3 regions of the Sphaerisporangium sp. NPDC049003 genome follow, and region 1 is predicted to be linked to each of the others. Evidence: riboswitches for the same ligand, from Rfam matches in the RefSeq annotation. Region 1 holds a riboswitch; each other region holds the start of a gene.
The links. Region 1 has a riboswitch for cobalamin ahead of metE (5-methyltetrahydropteroyltriglutamate--homocysteine S-methyltransferase). Riboswitches for the same ligand answer to the same signal wherever they lie in the genome.
Positions count from the first base shown of each region.

Region 2: linked by a shared signal. The riboswitch ahead of cobN (cobaltochelatase subunit CobN) and the one ahead of metE (5-methyltetrahydropteroyltriglutamate--homocysteine S-methyltransferase) in region 1 are both predicted to bind cobalamin.
Region 3: linked by a shared signal. The riboswitch ahead of ACGFIV_RS07385 (ribonucleoside-diphosphate reductase subunit alpha) and the one ahead of metE (5-methyltetrahydropteroyltriglutamate--homocysteine S-methyltransferase) in region 1 are both predicted to bind cobalamin.

Region 1 covers NZ_JBICTU010000036.1:57,825-62,895, forward strand. Annotated here, with positions in the region: gene ACGFIV_RS31365 (hypothetical protein) at 1-497, shown strand, start outside; gene ACGFIV_RS31370 (DUF2637 domain-containing protein) at 530-1,213, opposite strand; gene ACGFIV_RS31375 (hypothetical protein) at 1,220-1,456, opposite strand; cobalamin riboswitch at 1,754-1,896, shown strand; gene metE (5-methyltetrahydropteroyltriglutamate--homocysteine S-methyltransferase) at 2,051-4,375, shown strand; gene ACGFIV_RS31385 (multicopper oxidase family protein) at 4,580-5,071, opposite strand, start outside.
Region 2 covers NZ_JBICTU010000006.1:240,383-245,453, reverse strand. Annotated here, with positions in the region: gene cobN (cobaltochelatase subunit CobN) at 1-2,624, opposite strand, end outside; cobalamin riboswitch at 2,658-2,855, opposite strand; gene cobG (precorrin-3B synthase) at 2,874-4,307, shown strand; gene ACGFIV_RS09115 (cobalt-precorrin-6A reductase) at 4,360-5,071, shown strand, end outside.
Region 3 covers NZ_JBICTU010000005.1:182,829-187,899, reverse strand. Annotated here, with positions in the region: gene ACGFIV_RS07390 (ribonucleotide-diphosphate reductase subunit beta) at 1-366, opposite strand, end outside; gene ACGFIV_RS07385 (ribonucleoside-diphosphate reductase subunit alpha) at 366-2,636, opposite strand; cobalamin riboswitch at 2,753-2,953, opposite strand; gene ACGFIV_RS07380 (RNA ligase family protein) at 3,121-4,344, opposite strand; gene ACGFIV_RS07375 (tripartite tricarboxylate transporter substrate-binding protein) at 4,367-5,071, opposite strand, start outside.

The DNA.
Region 1 (5,071 bases):
GCATCAGCGGAATCATCGACGCGATCCTCGACGCCGGACATGTCCCAATGGCTCCCGCTCCTGGATGGGCAGCCAGCCTTCAGCAGTTCGCGGAGTTCCTACGGGATAACCCGACCGGTAAGGAGATGAAGCGCAGGCGGACTCACGCGAAGTTCCTTGCTGACCTGGGACGAGAACTTCCTGAAGAGGCACATCGCGCTGGCATCACACCGGACGAAATGTCCGATTGGGCCCTCAACCACAGCGAAGAAGGCCTACCCTCCATGCCAACGCTGGGCCTTTTTCGGGAGGTTCTCCACGAGAAGCTCTCTGATGGACAGCTACACTGGGCAGAAAATGATCTTGTCGACATGATGTACCTGACCGCAGCCGCCGGCTACTGCGACTACGTCGTGGGTGAGCGCGCACACGCTGCCCACACCGCGAACGCGTCGCGACGATTGGGCAGAGCGGACAAGCTTTACCGCAACATTCGCTCGCTCATTGAAGAGCTCTGAGTTGCGTTGCCTTTCAACCTTCGATCCCCGCATCAGTGCAGTTCGCCAGCGAGGCCGGCCTTCTTGACTAGGCGGCCCCAGCGGGGGCTGCGGGCGAAGACCCGGGCGATGGCGACACCGCTGGGTAGATCACCGTCCGCCTGACGGTTCTGCTGCGCCCACCGCCAGGCCTCTCGCTGCAGCAGTCGGCCGTTTCCGGTCGGCTCAGCGGAGACGGTGTCCTCCTCCTGATCTTCTTGTAGCTCGACGGGGTCGGCTTCTGCATCGGCGGGAGGGTCAGGGCTGATGACAGCCAGCTCTTGAGCTTCGGCCCGTCCTCCCGCAGAGCGGCGGATCTGGGACATCAGAAGCTCGTAGCTGCCGATCAGAGCCAGCGAGGGCCAGGCGGCGATGAGGCGGCCGATCAGGCTGGGTTCGGCTACGGCGACGTTCGCGCCGAGGCTGGCGAGACTGCCGACCACGAGGAGGCTCCACGCCAGGAGGCCGCCGCAGGAGCCGTAGCGGTTGGCCAGGAGGATGGACATCGAGGCGACGACGATCAGGCCGTCGACGGCGAGTGGGATCAGCACTGCGGCCAAGTGATCCTCACCGTGGCGTAGGCAGAGTTCGTGCATGTGCCTGAACGACACGACCGCCGCGATCAGCGCCAGTAGTGCGACACCTGCGATCGTCGTACGCCGGATGCGGCGCACAGCCAGGGAGAGATCGGTTTCCACAACCGCTCACCTCTGGCCGAGCAGGAAGCGGGTGGTGAGAGCGAAGGGATGTGCAATTGGTTCGTCTCCCCCCTCGGACACGTACCCTTCGCGCATGTGGAGGTCCGGTTGCGACTGGGCCTCCACTAGCTGTTTCTCGGGGTAGTAGGTCAGCCGCAGGCCGATCTCCGCGTCGACCTGAGCCTTGTCGTTCGGATCCGCCTCCGCCAGAACCTGAACGTGGTCCTCGATCGCGGTCACCATGGCATCGATCTCCTCGTGTCATCCGACGCCCGCCGCTCACTTGGCGTAGCTGCGCCTGAGCGGCTACCTGCTGGACCTGGGTCTCGGCCATCCACTGAGCGACCAGGGCGGGATCCGCGCCCGCGTTCCACAACATCGTCACCAAGTCGGCGCGGATCGGCATGGCGCCACACCCCGACCACCCCCATTCGCGGCGACCGACCCGGTCCCGGCACGTCGAGCACTCGCCCGAGCCGCTGCGGCACTCTAGACTCGGGGGTGCAGTCGGTTCGCCCTGCCCGCCAGGCAGGAGCGTCGTAAGAGGGAACCCGGTGTGAATCCGGGACTGCCCCGCAGCGGTGAGTGGGAACGACCGCCGTCACACGCACTGGATCCGATCCAAGGACCCGGGAAGCGACGGCCAGTAGGCACGAGATGGGCGCCCACGAGTCCGAAGACCTGCCACTGCCCGCGCGCGACCGCGCGCGGTGACGTTCGACGGCCTCGTGGGAGGGCCGGCGTGACGACGCGGACCTGACCGTGGGTCCGCACCATCTGCCGTGCCTTCGCCCCGGGGTTCCGTCGAGGTCTCCGTGACTCGCGAAGGAGAGTTTCATGGCCGAGAGTTCCCCTGCGCCCACCGCGCTGGCCACCGTGTACGGCTACCCACGCCAAGGACCGGGCCGCGAACTGAAGAAGGCCGTCGAAGGCTACTGGGCCGGCCGCACCACCGACGCCGAACTGCTCGACGTCGCCGCCGGGCTGCGCCGCGACAACTGGCGCCGCTTGGCCGAGGCGGGGATCGACGAGGTCCCGACCGGCGACTTCTCTCTGTACGACCACGTGCTGGACACCACGGTCATGGTCGGCGCGATCCCGCCGCGGCATCGCGCCGCCGTGCGGGCCGACCCGCTGGACGGCTATTTCGCGATGGCGCGCGGTACTCAGGACGTCGCGCCGCTGGAGATGACCAAGTGGTTCGACACCAACTACCACTACCTGGTCCCCGAGCTCGGCCCGGACACCGTCTTCGCGGCCGACCCCTCCAAGCCTGTGAGCGAGTTGCGTGAGGCTCTGGCACTGGGACACAACCCGCGGCCAGTCCTGGTCGGCCCGGTGACCTACCTGCTGCTGGCCAAGCCGGCGCCGGACGCCCCAGCGGACTTCGACCCGCTCACCCTGCTCGACCGGCTGCTGCCCGTGTACGCCGAGATCCTCGCGGCACTGCACGAAGCGGGCGCCCGCTGGGTGCAACTCGACGAACCCACCCTGGTCCAGGACCAGCCGCAGGCCGTCCTGGACGCCGTCGCCGGCTGCTACCAGCGGCTGGGCTCACTCACCGAGCGCCCGAAGATCCTGGTCGCCGGCTATTTCGACCACCTCGGGGAAGCCCTGTCTGTGCTGGCCCATGCGCCGATCGAGGGTCTGGGGCTCGACCTCACCGGCCCGGCCGCCGCCAACCTGAACGACCTGGCGGCCGCCGGCGGGCTGCCGGGCAAGCGTCTGATCGCGGGCGTCGTGGACGGCCGCAACATCTGGATCAACGACCTGGAGAAGTCGCTGAGCACCCTGGCGACCCTTCTCGGACTGGCCGGGCAGGTGGACGTCGCCGCGTCCTGCTCGCTCCTGCACGTCCCGCTGGACGCCGCCGCCGAGACGGAGATCGATCCTGAGATCCGGCCATGGCTGGCCTTCGCCCGGCAGAAGACCGCCGAGATCGTCGCCCTCGCCCGCGGTCTGAACCGCGGTGTCCGCGCCATCTCTGACGACCTCACCGACAACCGCGAAGCCCTGGAGTCCCGCAGGACGTCCGCGCTCACCCGCGACCCGGCGATCCGCGAACGCGCGGCTGCGGTGACCGGGCAGGACACCAGGCGGGCTGAACCCTACGCGGAACGGGCGCGAGCCCAGCGCAACCATCTGGACCTGCCGCTGGTGCCCACGACCACCATCGGTTCGTTCCCCCAGACCGCCGAGTTGCGCGCCGCCCGCGCCGACCTGCGCGCCGGGCGCATCGACCAGTATGCCTACGACGAGCGCATGGCCGTTGAGATTCGGGAGATCCTCGCCTTCCAGGAGGAGAGCGGCCTGGACGTGCTCGTGCACGGCGAGCCCGAGCGCAACGACATGGTGCAGTACTTCGCCGAGCAACTCGACGGATACATCGCCACCCAGCAGGGGTGGGTCCAGTCCTACGGGTCCAGGTACGTCCGACCGCCGATCCTGGCCGGCGACATCTCCCGCCCACACCCGATGACCCTGCGCTGGACCACCTACGCCCAGTCCCAGACCAGCCGCCCAGTGAAGGGCATGCTCACCGGCCCGGTCACCATGCTGGCCTGGTCGTTCGTCCGCGACGACCAGCCGCTCGGCGAGACCGCCCGGCAGGTCGCGCTCGCCCTGCGCGACGAAGTCGCCGACCTGGAAGCCGCCGGCACCGCCGTCATCCAGGTGGACGAACCTGCGCTCCGTGAAACGCTGCCCCTGCGCGCCGCGGACCGCCCCGCCTACCTCGCCTGGGCCACCGAGGCGTTCCGCCTGGCCACCGCCGGGGCGCGGCCGCGGACCCAGATCCACACCCACATGTGCTACGCCGAGTTCGGCGAGATCATCGCCGCGATCGACGACATGGACGCCGACGTCATCAGCCTCGAAGCCGCCCGCTCCCACATGCAGGTGGCCGAGGAACTCGCCCAGGCCGGCTACCCCCGCGAGGTCGGGCCCGGCGTCTACGACATCCACTCCCCCCGAGTCCCCGGCGTCGAGGAGGTGGCTTCTTTGCTGCGCAAGGGGCTGTCCGCCATCCCCGCCGACCGGCTGTGGGCCAACCCCGACTGCGGCCTGAAGACCCGCGCCTGGCCCGAGACCCGCGACTCCCTGGAAAACCTCGTCACCGCTGCCAAGCAGATCCGCACCGAGATCACTTCCTCCTCCGCCTGACCGTCTGTTTTCGGGGCCGGACACCCTCCGGCCCCGATACGGCGGCTCATGAAGGAGAGCGGATGATCAGCGAGAGGGCTCCATGCACCGCTGCCTCCGCTGGCGCGCCACGGTGGATCGCTGAGTGCCGCCGCGACGGGCACATGAGCCCTGCTCGCGCTGTTCGGCCGGGCCGGTGACGGTCGGCGGCGCGTCCGGGCGCGCTCAGGCGCCGACGCGGTAGGGGCGCATCATCTCGTTGTCCTCGTGTTCCAGCAGGTGGCAGTGCCAGACGAAGAGACCGGCCCTGTCGAACGTCGCCTTGATCCGGGTGATCTGGTGCGGGTAGGCGATCACCGTGTCCTTGAACCCCCGTTCCCATGGTTCGGGGGGCCGGGCGGCGCCGTTGAAGGACCGGCGGTCGAGGACGTGGAACAGGACCTCGTGCACGTGGATGGGATGGGCGTCCGGGGTGAAGTTGTGGATCTCCCAGATCTCAGTGGCGCCTAGGGCGGGATTCTCGGTGACCGGGTCGGACCACATCCTGGCTTTCCTGCCTCCGTCCAGGGTGCCGAGCAGCACCGCCGTCGGGCCGGCGCCGTGGACGACCGCCGAGTCCTGTTCCAGCAGGGCGACCTTGCGCGTCCTGCTCTCCTGGCCGATCCGCGTGAGGGACGGCAGGGTGAGCTGGTCGGGCGGCACGCTGCGGTCCTGTCC
Region 2 (5,071 bases), on a different contig from region 1:
GAGGTGCGCATGGCGCTGGTCCCCCAGATCGACAGGCCCACCGAGCGCGGCCAGTCGCCGGTGTCGGCGCGGTAGCGTGCGAGCAGCGAGTCGGCCATGGCCTGCCCCGTCTCCCAGGCAAGGCGGCTCGGCACGGCCTTGGGGTCGACCGAGTAGAAGTTCCGGCCGGTGGGCAGCACGTTGATCAGCCCGCGCAGCGGCGACCCGCTCGGCCCCGCCGGCACGTACCCTCCGTCGAGCGCGTGCAGCACGGCGCCGATCTCGTCGCTGGTCCTCGCCAGCCGCGGAACGATCTCGGTGGCCGCGAAGCGCAGGATCCGCCCGGCCATCGGCGGTACGGCCACCCCCGCCGCCTCCCCGGCCACCGGCGGTACGGCCGCGCAGACCTCCTCCACCGCGCCGGGATCCCAGCCGCGCTCCTCCATGCCGTGGACGAGCGCCGCCGCGACCGTCTCGGCCCGGTCGGTGTCGGCCCGCGCGGCGCTGCCGTCCTCCGCCAGGCCGAGGGCCTCGCGCAGCCCGGGTAGCGCCTCGGCCCCGGCCCACATCTGCCGGGCGCGCAGCATCGCCAGCACGAGGTCCTCGCGGGCCCGGCCCACGGGCGCCTGACCCAGCACGTGCAGGCCGTCGCGGATCTGCACGTCCTTGACCTCGCACAGCCAGCCGTCGACGTGCAGCAGGAAGTCGTCGAACTCCGCGTCGTGCGGCCTGTCGTCCAGCCCGAGATCGTGGTCGAGCCGGGCGGCCTGGATGAGGGTCCAGATCTGGGCGCGGATCGCGGGGAGCTTGGCGGGGTCCATCGCGGCGATGGAGGCGTGCTCGTCGAGGAGCTGCTCCAGACGCGCCATGTCGCCGTAGGTGTCGGCGCGGGCCATGGGCGGCACCAGGTGGTCGACCAGGGTGGCGTGGGCGCGGCGCTTGGCCTGGGTCCCCTCGCCGGGGTCGTTCACGAGGAACGGGTAGATCAGCGGCAGGTCGCCGAGCGCGGCGTCCGGCCCGCAGGAGGCGGACATCCCGGCGGACTTGCCCGGCAGCCACTCCAGGTTGCCGTGCTTGCCGACGTGTACCACCGCGTGCGCGCCGAACCCGTCCTGGAGCCAGCGGTAGGCGGCCAGGTAGTGGTGGCTGGGCGGCAGGTCGGGGTCGTGGTAGATCGCGATGGGGTTCTCGCCGAACCCACGCGGCGGCTGGACCATCACCACGACGTTGCCGGCGCGCAGGGCCGCCAGCACGATCTCCCCCTCGGGGTCGCGCGAACGGTCGACGAACAGCTCGCCGGGCGGCGGTCCCCAGTGCCGCTCCATCCCCGCGCGGAGGTCCTCGGGAAGCGTGGCGTACCAGGCCCGGTAACGCGCGGCGGAGACGCGCACGGGGTTGCCGGAGAGCTGCTCCTCGGTGAGCCAGTCCTGGTCCTGGCCGCCCGCGGCGATGAGCGCGTGGACGAGCGCGTCGCCGTCCTGCCCGTCCACGCCCGGCAGGCCGCCCTCGCCCTCGGGCCCGATGTCGTACCCGCTCGCGCGCATGGCGGCCAGCAGGCGGACCACGCTGGCGGGTGTGTCCAGGCCCACGGCGTTGCCGATCCGCGCGTGCTTGGTGGGGTAGGCCGACAGCATGACCGCGATCCGCCTGTCCCCCGGGGGCACGTGCCGCAGCGCGGCGTGCCGTACGGCGATGCCGGCGACCCGGGCCGCGCGCTCGGGGTCCGCCACGTAGACGGTCAGGCCCTCCTCGTCGACCTCCTTGAAGGAGAACGGCACGGTGATGATCCGCCCGTCGAACTCCGGGATGGCCACCTGCGAGGCGGCGTCCAGCGGGGACAGCCCGTCGTCGCTCGCCGCCCAGGTCTCCCGGTCTCCCGTCAGGCACAGGCCCTGGATGATCGGAACGTCGAGCCGGGCGAGCGCCCCCACGTCCCAGGCCTCGTCGTCGCCGCCCGCCGAGGCGGTGGCCGGACGGGTGCCGCCCGCCGCCAGCACGGTGACGACCAGCGCGTCCACGCCGCCGAGAACCTCCATCAGGCCGGGCTCCGCGGTGCGCAACGACGCGCAGTACACGGGCAGCGCCCGGCCTCCGGCGTCCTCGATCGCGCCGCACAACGCCTCGACGAACCCGGTGTTCCCCGCGACATGATGAGCCCGGTAGTACAGAACCCCCACGACCGGCCGCCCCTCACCTTCGGCGCCGTCGGTCCTCTCAAGGACGCCCCAGCTTGGCGTGGGCGCGGGGGCCGCGAAGCCGTGCCCGGTGAGCAGCACGGTGTCGGACACGAACCTGTACAGCTCGGCCAGGTTGGCCGGGCCACCGTGCGCCAGATAGGCGTGCGCCTCGGCGCACACTCCACCGGGGACGGTGGACAGCTCCATCAACTCGGCGTCGGGAGCCTGCTCGCCTCCGAGCACGATGACGGGGCGGGGCCCCGCCAGCAGCATGTCCAGCCCCTCCTCCCATACCCGCCGCCCGCCGAGCAGGCGGACGACGACCAGCTCCACGTCGTCGAGCAGCGGGGAGAGGTCCTCGACGGCGAGCCGCGCCGGGTTGTCCAGGCGGTACGGGGCGCCGCTCGCGCGTGCGCTCAGCAGGTCGGTGTCGGAGGTCGACAGCAGAAGTACGGGGAGATGGCGCACGGCACATCCTCACTCGGGGTCCGCGCCCCGGGTCGTGGGTCCACACGGCCTGGAGTCTCCTGGCTTCCGGATCGACGCTCACCCCGGCCTTCCCGCCCGTTGCCGGGCCGTGGCCTTGGATGGGGTTCGCTCCCCGGTGACAGTGGCGGGACCGCGCCGGATTCACACCGGCTTCCTCCTTGTGCCGTCGCTCCCCTATCAGATCACGGAGTCCGACTTATTGCGAGAAGTCGGGTTAACATCCTCAACGTGTCTGTCGTCGACTTTCCGGAGTCCTCGTCGCGATTCCACGTCCGGAAACCCCCGGACAGGTCGCGGGTGGACGCCTGTCCCGGTGCGTTGCAGACGCATCCGGCCGCGGACGGTGCCGTCGCCCGTATCCGGGTGCCGGGTGGCGTCCTCACCGCCGCCCAGTTGCGCGAGCTGGGCGCCGCCGCCACGTCCCTCGGCTCCGGGGTGGTCGAGCTGACCTCCCGTGCCAACGTGCAGGTACGAGGGCTGAACGCCGAGGGGGAGACCGCGTTCGCCGCGAGGATGGCCGCCGCGGGGCTGCTCCCCTCCGCGACCCATGAACGTGTGCGGAACATCCTGGCCTCCCCCATGGCCGGGCTCGACGGTCGCGGCCTGATCGAGGTGGCACCGCTCGTACGCGAACTGGACGAGGCGCTGTGCTCCCGCCCGGCCCTCGCGGGACTGCCCGGCCGGTTCCTGTTCGCCCTGGACGACGGCAGAGGCGACCTGCCCGCCCTCAAGGCCGACCTCACCTTCGTCCCGATCCCCGCGCCGGCCGGCGGAGAGCCGGTCGAGGGGGCGCTCCTCCTGGCGGGAGAGGACCACGGAGTACGCCTCGCCCCGACACAGGCGGTATCCGCGATGATGGCGGCGGCCGAGGCCTTCCTCGCCGAACGAACCGCCCAGAACTCGACGGCCTGGCGCATGGCCGAACTCGACGACGGCCCGGCGAGGATCGCCACCCACCTCGGCGGCTCCGCCCGCGTCGGGACGCCCGCCCACGCCGACGGCCCCACCGGGTCCGGGGAGCACGACCCCGTGCCGGTGGTCTCCCCGGACGTGCCGTCATCGCCGCCGCTCGGCCTGGTACACCGGCCCGCGCGGGGGGCCGTACCCGGGCCCGGGGAGAGGGCCGTCCCCCGGGTCGCGCTCGTCGTCATGCCGCCGCTCGGCCGGCTGACCGGCGCCCAGGCGCGAGCACTGGCGACGGCGGCGCAGGCGGGCGACGGCGAGATCCGGCTGACGCCATGGCGTGGCGCCGTCGTGCCCGGCGTCAGCGGAGCGGACGCGGAGTCATGGCTGTCCAGGCTCGCGGCCACCGGCCTGGTCACCGATCCCGCCTCCCCGTGGACCGGGGTCACGGCCTGCACCGGACGACCCGGCTGCGCGAAGTCACTCTCCGATGTCCAGGCGGACGCCGCGTCGATCGCGCACATCCAGGCGACCACCGCCCGCGCGCCGGGCGCCGGTGTGCTTCGCGTGCACTGGGCCGGGTGCGAGCGCCGGTGCGGACGGCCCGCCGGGCAGGCCGTACTCGTGGTGGCCACCGGCGACGGCTACCGTGTCGACGCCGGCGGCCGGAGCCTGCACTGCGAGGACATCGAGGAGACGACGGCCGCGGTCACCGCGGCCCGCCAGGTGGCCGGCACGTCCAGACGGTCCGGGGCGTGATGGAGGGATCCGGGTTCGTGTCCGTGGACAGGGGCGTCTGGTGAGGTCAGGCGTGCTCGTTCTCGGGGGGACGGGTGAGGCGCGGGCGCTGGCGGCGGCGCTGGCGGCCCGTCCCGAGGTCCGCGTGATCTCCTCGCTCGCGGGCCGTGTGACCGATCCCCGCCTTCCTGAGGGCGAGGTGCGCGTCGGGGGGTTCGGCGGGCCAGAACGCCTGGCCGACTGGCTGCGCGAGCAGGGCATCAGGGCCGTGGTTGACGCCACCCACCCGTTCGCCGAACGGATCACCGCCTCGGCCGTACGCGCAACCGCGGCGGCGGAGGTCCCCCTGCTCGTGCTGCGTCGGCCAGGATGGCGGCAGGAGGCCGCAGACGACTGGCACTGGACGTCGTCCCTGCCGGAAGCCGCCGCGTCGCTGCCAGGGCTCGGAAGGCGGGTCTTCCTCACCACCGGACGCCAGGGCCTGCCGGTCTTCGCCGGCCTGGACGACCTGTGGTTCCTGATCCGCACGGTCGACCCACCCGATCCGCCGCTTCCTCGCCACTGCCGCCTCCTGCGCGACCGGGGTCCGTACACGCTGGACGGCGAGCGGGCGCTGATGCGCCGGCACCGCGTCGACGTGCTGGTCACCAAGGACAGCGGCGGAACGATGACCATGGCCAAGCTGTCGGCCGCACGCGAACTCGGCCTCCCCGTCGTCGTCGTACGCCGCCCGCCCCTCCCCCGGATCCCCGCTGTGGAGACCACGGAAGAGGCCCTCACCTGGC
Region 3 (5,071 bases), on a different contig from region 1:
CGCCTTGGCCCGCTCGTCGTGGTCGGGGAGGTAGGTGTCCAGCAGCGTGAGGTAGAACTGCACGTGCACGGCCTCCTCGAAGAGCTGCCGTGAGAGGTACAGCCGCGCCTCGGGGGCGTTGACGTGCTGGTACAGGTTCAGCACCAGGTTGTTGGCCACGATCGAGTCGCCGGTCGCGAAGAACGCCACCAGGCGGTTGATCAGGTGCCGCTCCCCCGGGCTCATCTTCGCGAGGTCGGCGAGGTCGGACTGGAGGTCCACCTCCTCGACCGTCCAGGTGTTGCGGATCGCGGCCCTGTACCGCTCGTAGAACTCGGGGTACCGCATCGGCCGCAGCGTCAGGTCCATTCCGGGGTCGAGCAGCATCACTGGCAGGCCTCACAGATCTCGGGGTTTTCGAGGGAACACGCGACGGCCGCGAGGTCGGGCACGACCTCGAACGTCTGGACGGAGTCCGCGCCGCGCGCGGACGGCGACGGGGACGCCGACGGGGAGCCTGCCGTGGACTCGGCGGCCACGGTGGTCTGCGCTATGCGCGTCGCCGGACGCGAGCGCAGGTAGTACGTGGTCTTCAGCCCGGACCGCCACGCATAGGCGTACATCGACGACAGCTTGCCGATGGTCGGGGTGGCCATGAAGAGGTTGAGGGACTGCGACTGGTCGATGTACGGCTGCCGCGCGGCGGCCAGGTCGATCAGCGCCTTCTGCGGCAGCTCCCAGGCGGTGCGGTACAGGGCCTTGAGGTCCTCGGGAACCGAGGCGATCTCGCCCACGGACCCGTCGGCGCGCTTGACCGCGTCCCTGACCTGCGGCGTCCACAGCCCGCGCTCCTGCAGATCGCGGACCAGGTAGCGGTTGACCTGCAGGAACTCACCCGAGAGCGTCTCGCGCTTGAAGACGTTGGACACCTGCGGCTCGACGCACTCGTAGCATCCGGCGATCGAGGCGATGGTCGCCGTGGGGGCGACGGCCAGGAGCAGCGAGTTGCGCAGCCCGGTGACCGCGACGCGCTCGCGCAGCTCCGCCCACTCGGCGGGGTGTACCGGGTTCGCCGCCGGGAAGTGGTCGAGGTGCAGGACTCCCCCGGCCGCGCGCGTGTCGGCGTACGACGGATGCGCCCCGTGCGCCTCGGCGAGGCTCGCGGACGCCCAGTAGGCGGCGAGCGCCATCTCCTCGGCGATCCGCGTGGACAGCGCGAGCGCCTCCGGCGAGTCGAAGGGAAGCCGCAGCGAGAAGAAGACGTCGGCGAGGCCCATCACGCCGAGGCCGATCGGCCGCCAGCGCAGGTTGGCGGCCTCCGCCTCGGGTGTGGGGTAGAAGCCCCGGTCGATGGACCGGTCGAGGAAGCGGACGGCCGTCGCCACCGTGGAGCGCAGCCGGGCCCAGTCGACCCCGCCGTCCACCAGGTGCGCGGCGAGGTTGACCGAGCCGAGGTTGCACACGGCCGTCTCGGCGTCGCTGGTCACCTCAAGGATCTCGGTGCACAGGTTGGACAGGTGGATGACGTTCCCGGGCCTGGCCGTCTGGTTGGAGGCCCGGTTGGCGGCGTCCTTGAACGTCATCCAGCCGTTGCCCGTCTGCGCGAGGGTGCGCATCATGCGGCCGTACAGGGTCCTCGCGGGGAGCTGGCGGACGTAGAGCCCGGCCTCCTCCGCCTCGCGGTACCTGGCGTCGAACTCCTCGCCCCACAGGTCGACCAGCTCGGGGACGGCCTTGGGGTCGAACAGCGACCAGACGCCGTCGTCCTCGACGCGGCGCATGAACTCGTCGGGGATCCAGTTCGCCAGGTTGAGGTTGTGGGTGCGGCGGGCGTCCTCGCCGGTGTTGTCGCGCAGCTCCAGGAACTCCTCGACGTCGGCGTGCCACGGTTCGAGGTAGACGCAGGCCGCGCCCTTGCGCCGCCCGCCCTGGTTCACCGCCGCGACGCTGGAGTCGAGCGTGCGCAGCCAGGGCACGATGCCGTTGGAGTGACCGTTGGTCCCCCGGATGAGCGAGCCGCGCGACCGGACGCGGGTCCAGGAGACCCCGATCCCCCCGGCGTACTTCGACAGGCGCGCGATCTGGCCGTACCGCTCGTAGATGGCCTCCAGCTCGTCGCGGGGCGAGTCGAGAAGGAAGCACGACGACAGTTGCGGGCGCCGCGCCCCGGAGTTGAACAATGTCGGCGAACTGGGCAGGTACGACAGCGTGGAGATCAGCCGGTAGAGCTCCGCGGCCTCGGCCACCGTGCCGGCGAGCCCGCAGGCCACGCGCAGGAAGAAGTGCTGAGGCGCCTCCAGCACGCCGCGCGTGACGGGGTGGCGCAGCAGGTAGCGGTCGTAGACGGTGCGCAGCCCGAAGTACTCGAAACGCGCGTCGCCCTCGGGGTCGACCAGCTCGTCCAGCACGTCCGCGTTGGCCCGCACGAACTCGGCCAGCTCATCCTGGATCAGCCCCGCCGCGTGCGTGGCGGCGATCGACTCCGAGAACGTCCGCACGCCGTGCGCCGCCGCCTCGTCCGCGATCTCCTCGGCCAGCAGCCCGGCGGCGATCCGGGAGTTGGCGGGATCGGTGACGACCCGGGCGGCGGCCTCCTCGATGGCAAGGCGCCTGTCCCCGGTCTGGTACGGCAGTGGCAAATCGCGTGTCACGGTCACGTGCTCTCCCTCGTTGCGCTCGAATCCCCGCAAGGAGGGCACGCGTCGGAGCACGACCGGCAGGCGTCGCGCCGAGCGGGCAGGCCGGATACCCCGTCCGCGGCCCTCCCTCGAGGCCTGGACGACATGTCACCGGCAGGTCTTCGGACTCGCGGGCGTCTTCTCACGCCTAGTGGCCGTCGCTTCCCAGGCCTTCCGCTGCCCAGTGCTCATGTGACGGCGGTCGTTCCCGCTCACCGCTGCGGGGCAGCCCCGGAATCGCACCGGGTTCCCTCTTACCTCGCTCCGCAGAGCGAACCAGCAACGATCAGGATCCTACATGTAGTGGGCGCCGCCACAACAACCCCTACAGGTTGTGTCAGGGGCCGTTACTTACTGCCACTCGCACCATGGATTACCTCCTCAACGAACCGTGACACGAAATCGAGGGCGCTCTGGAGGGGGAGAGGGGTTGCGGCCGGAGCGGCGTCGCCGGGCGGCGGGATCATCGCCCTGTGCGTCCCCCGGCAGCCGCGCCATCCCCCGCGACCGGGGGACCCCCGGCACGGTGGTCGTGATCGATGCGAGCCAGTGCCGCGACGCCTGTGGCGAGCGCGCCTCGCAGCGCGGTGCGCTGTCCGGGTTCCAGGCCCCCGAGGTCCTCCTCCAGGTCGTCGAGGAGGTCGGTGAGGATCTCCTCGGCCAGTGGTTCGATCGCGGTGGCGGGTCCGAGCTTGCTCAGCACCGCTGCCGCACGCGCCGGGGTGAGCCGCTCGACCGCCTCGGCGACAAGCCATCCCGGGACACCTGCCGCTCCCTCGACCGGCGGCACATACGGCCGGGCACCCTGATAGCGGGAGTCCTCAGCGAAGCGCGGATGCTTGCGTTTGACCAATGGACGCGGGATGGCCCGCGTGCTCGCCTTCCAGCGCCCGGCCGGTCTGAGCACCAGCCCCTCGGCGAGGTTGTCCGCCAAGGCGGGCAACCCGAGCAGTGCGGGGAGCCGGCTGGAAAAGGCCGGCGGTAGTTCGCCGAGCGTGGACAGCGCCCCTTCGGCGAGGCGCGGCACGCAACGCGCTCCCGCCCGAGCGGCCGCCTGGCGCAGGGTGTCATCGGCGAGCCAGACGACGCCCTCTTCGGTCTCGAAGGCCGCGTCAAACAGGATCCATACCAGATCAGGGCAGTACCACACGCCTGTCTGCACTGGTTGGACGCCGGGCACCGCCGTCACCTCAGGATGCGGATAGTGACCGCCGGCCAACTCCCCATAGAGCACCAGGTTGCCATCGAACCCCTCCAGGCCACGCAGGAACCGGGCCATCTCGGCGGCCGTGACCGCCAGATCCGGCCAGATCCGCGACAGCCCGAAGAAGGAGTCGAGCTCCGCCTCCGACAGCAGGACCCGCCGCTTGGCAGGCCATACCGATGTGCCGTCGCACACCACCGCCAGATGCGCGCCGTGGATCTTCTCGGTGGCCACCCACGGGCCGCCGGTGTGCGGGACAGGGCCCGCACGCCGCGCCATCTTCGGGTAGACCGACCACTCGACGTCCATGACCAACCCTTCCGTATCGAAGACCTCACCGCCCGGCCAGAGTAGAGCCAGACCGATCATCGACGACAAGGGTTTTCGGCTCGACGCACGCGGTCGCGACGCTGCCACGCGGTTGGTGCCGGTGACCGAGACGGCGTCGGCGTCGGCGTCGGCGTCGGCGAACGGCCTCGACACTCTCCCCGGCGGCCGTGGCCGCTCAGGCGCGCAGGCCCAGCTCGCCGAGTGCCCGGCTCAGCCGGGCGGACTCCACGCGCAGCCACTGCCGGAACTCCTCGCCCTCCAGGTACAGCGGGGTCCAGCCGTTCCGCGCGCACAGCGCCCTCCAGCGCGCCGAGTCCGCGATGTCGTGGCACAGGCCGATGAGGGCGGCCCGGTCGTCGTCGGCGAGGTCACCGGCACCGAGCAGGCCGCGCCAGTTGGCGCAGGACAGGTGTACGTCGCACTCCAGCAGCGTCGGGGCGTCCAGACCCTGGATGCGGTCGGGCGAGGAGACCGCCAGCGCGTGCAGCTCTCCGGCCCGTACGCGCTCGCGCACCCCGGCATGGCTGCCGAGCGCCGCCACCACGCCCCCGCCCGAGAGCGCGGTGACCGCTTCGTCGCTGGTCGGGTAGGCCACGTAGTGGAGCAGACGCGCGTCCAGGCCGAGGCTCTGGGCGAGCATGCCGAACAGGACGTGGTCCATCCCGCCCTCGGCCCTGCCCGCCACCGCCAGCCTGGCCGGATCGCGCCGCATCGCGTCGGCGAACGCGCCGAACGACCCGAGGCGCGAGGACACCGGGACCACCAGCACCTCCCACTCGCCGCAGAGCCTGGCCAGCGGCGTGGTCCTGGCGAAGGCGCCCGCGGGCCGGACGGTCCGTACGGTGCCGACCAGTTCGGGCTCGGCCATGAGGATCTGGTC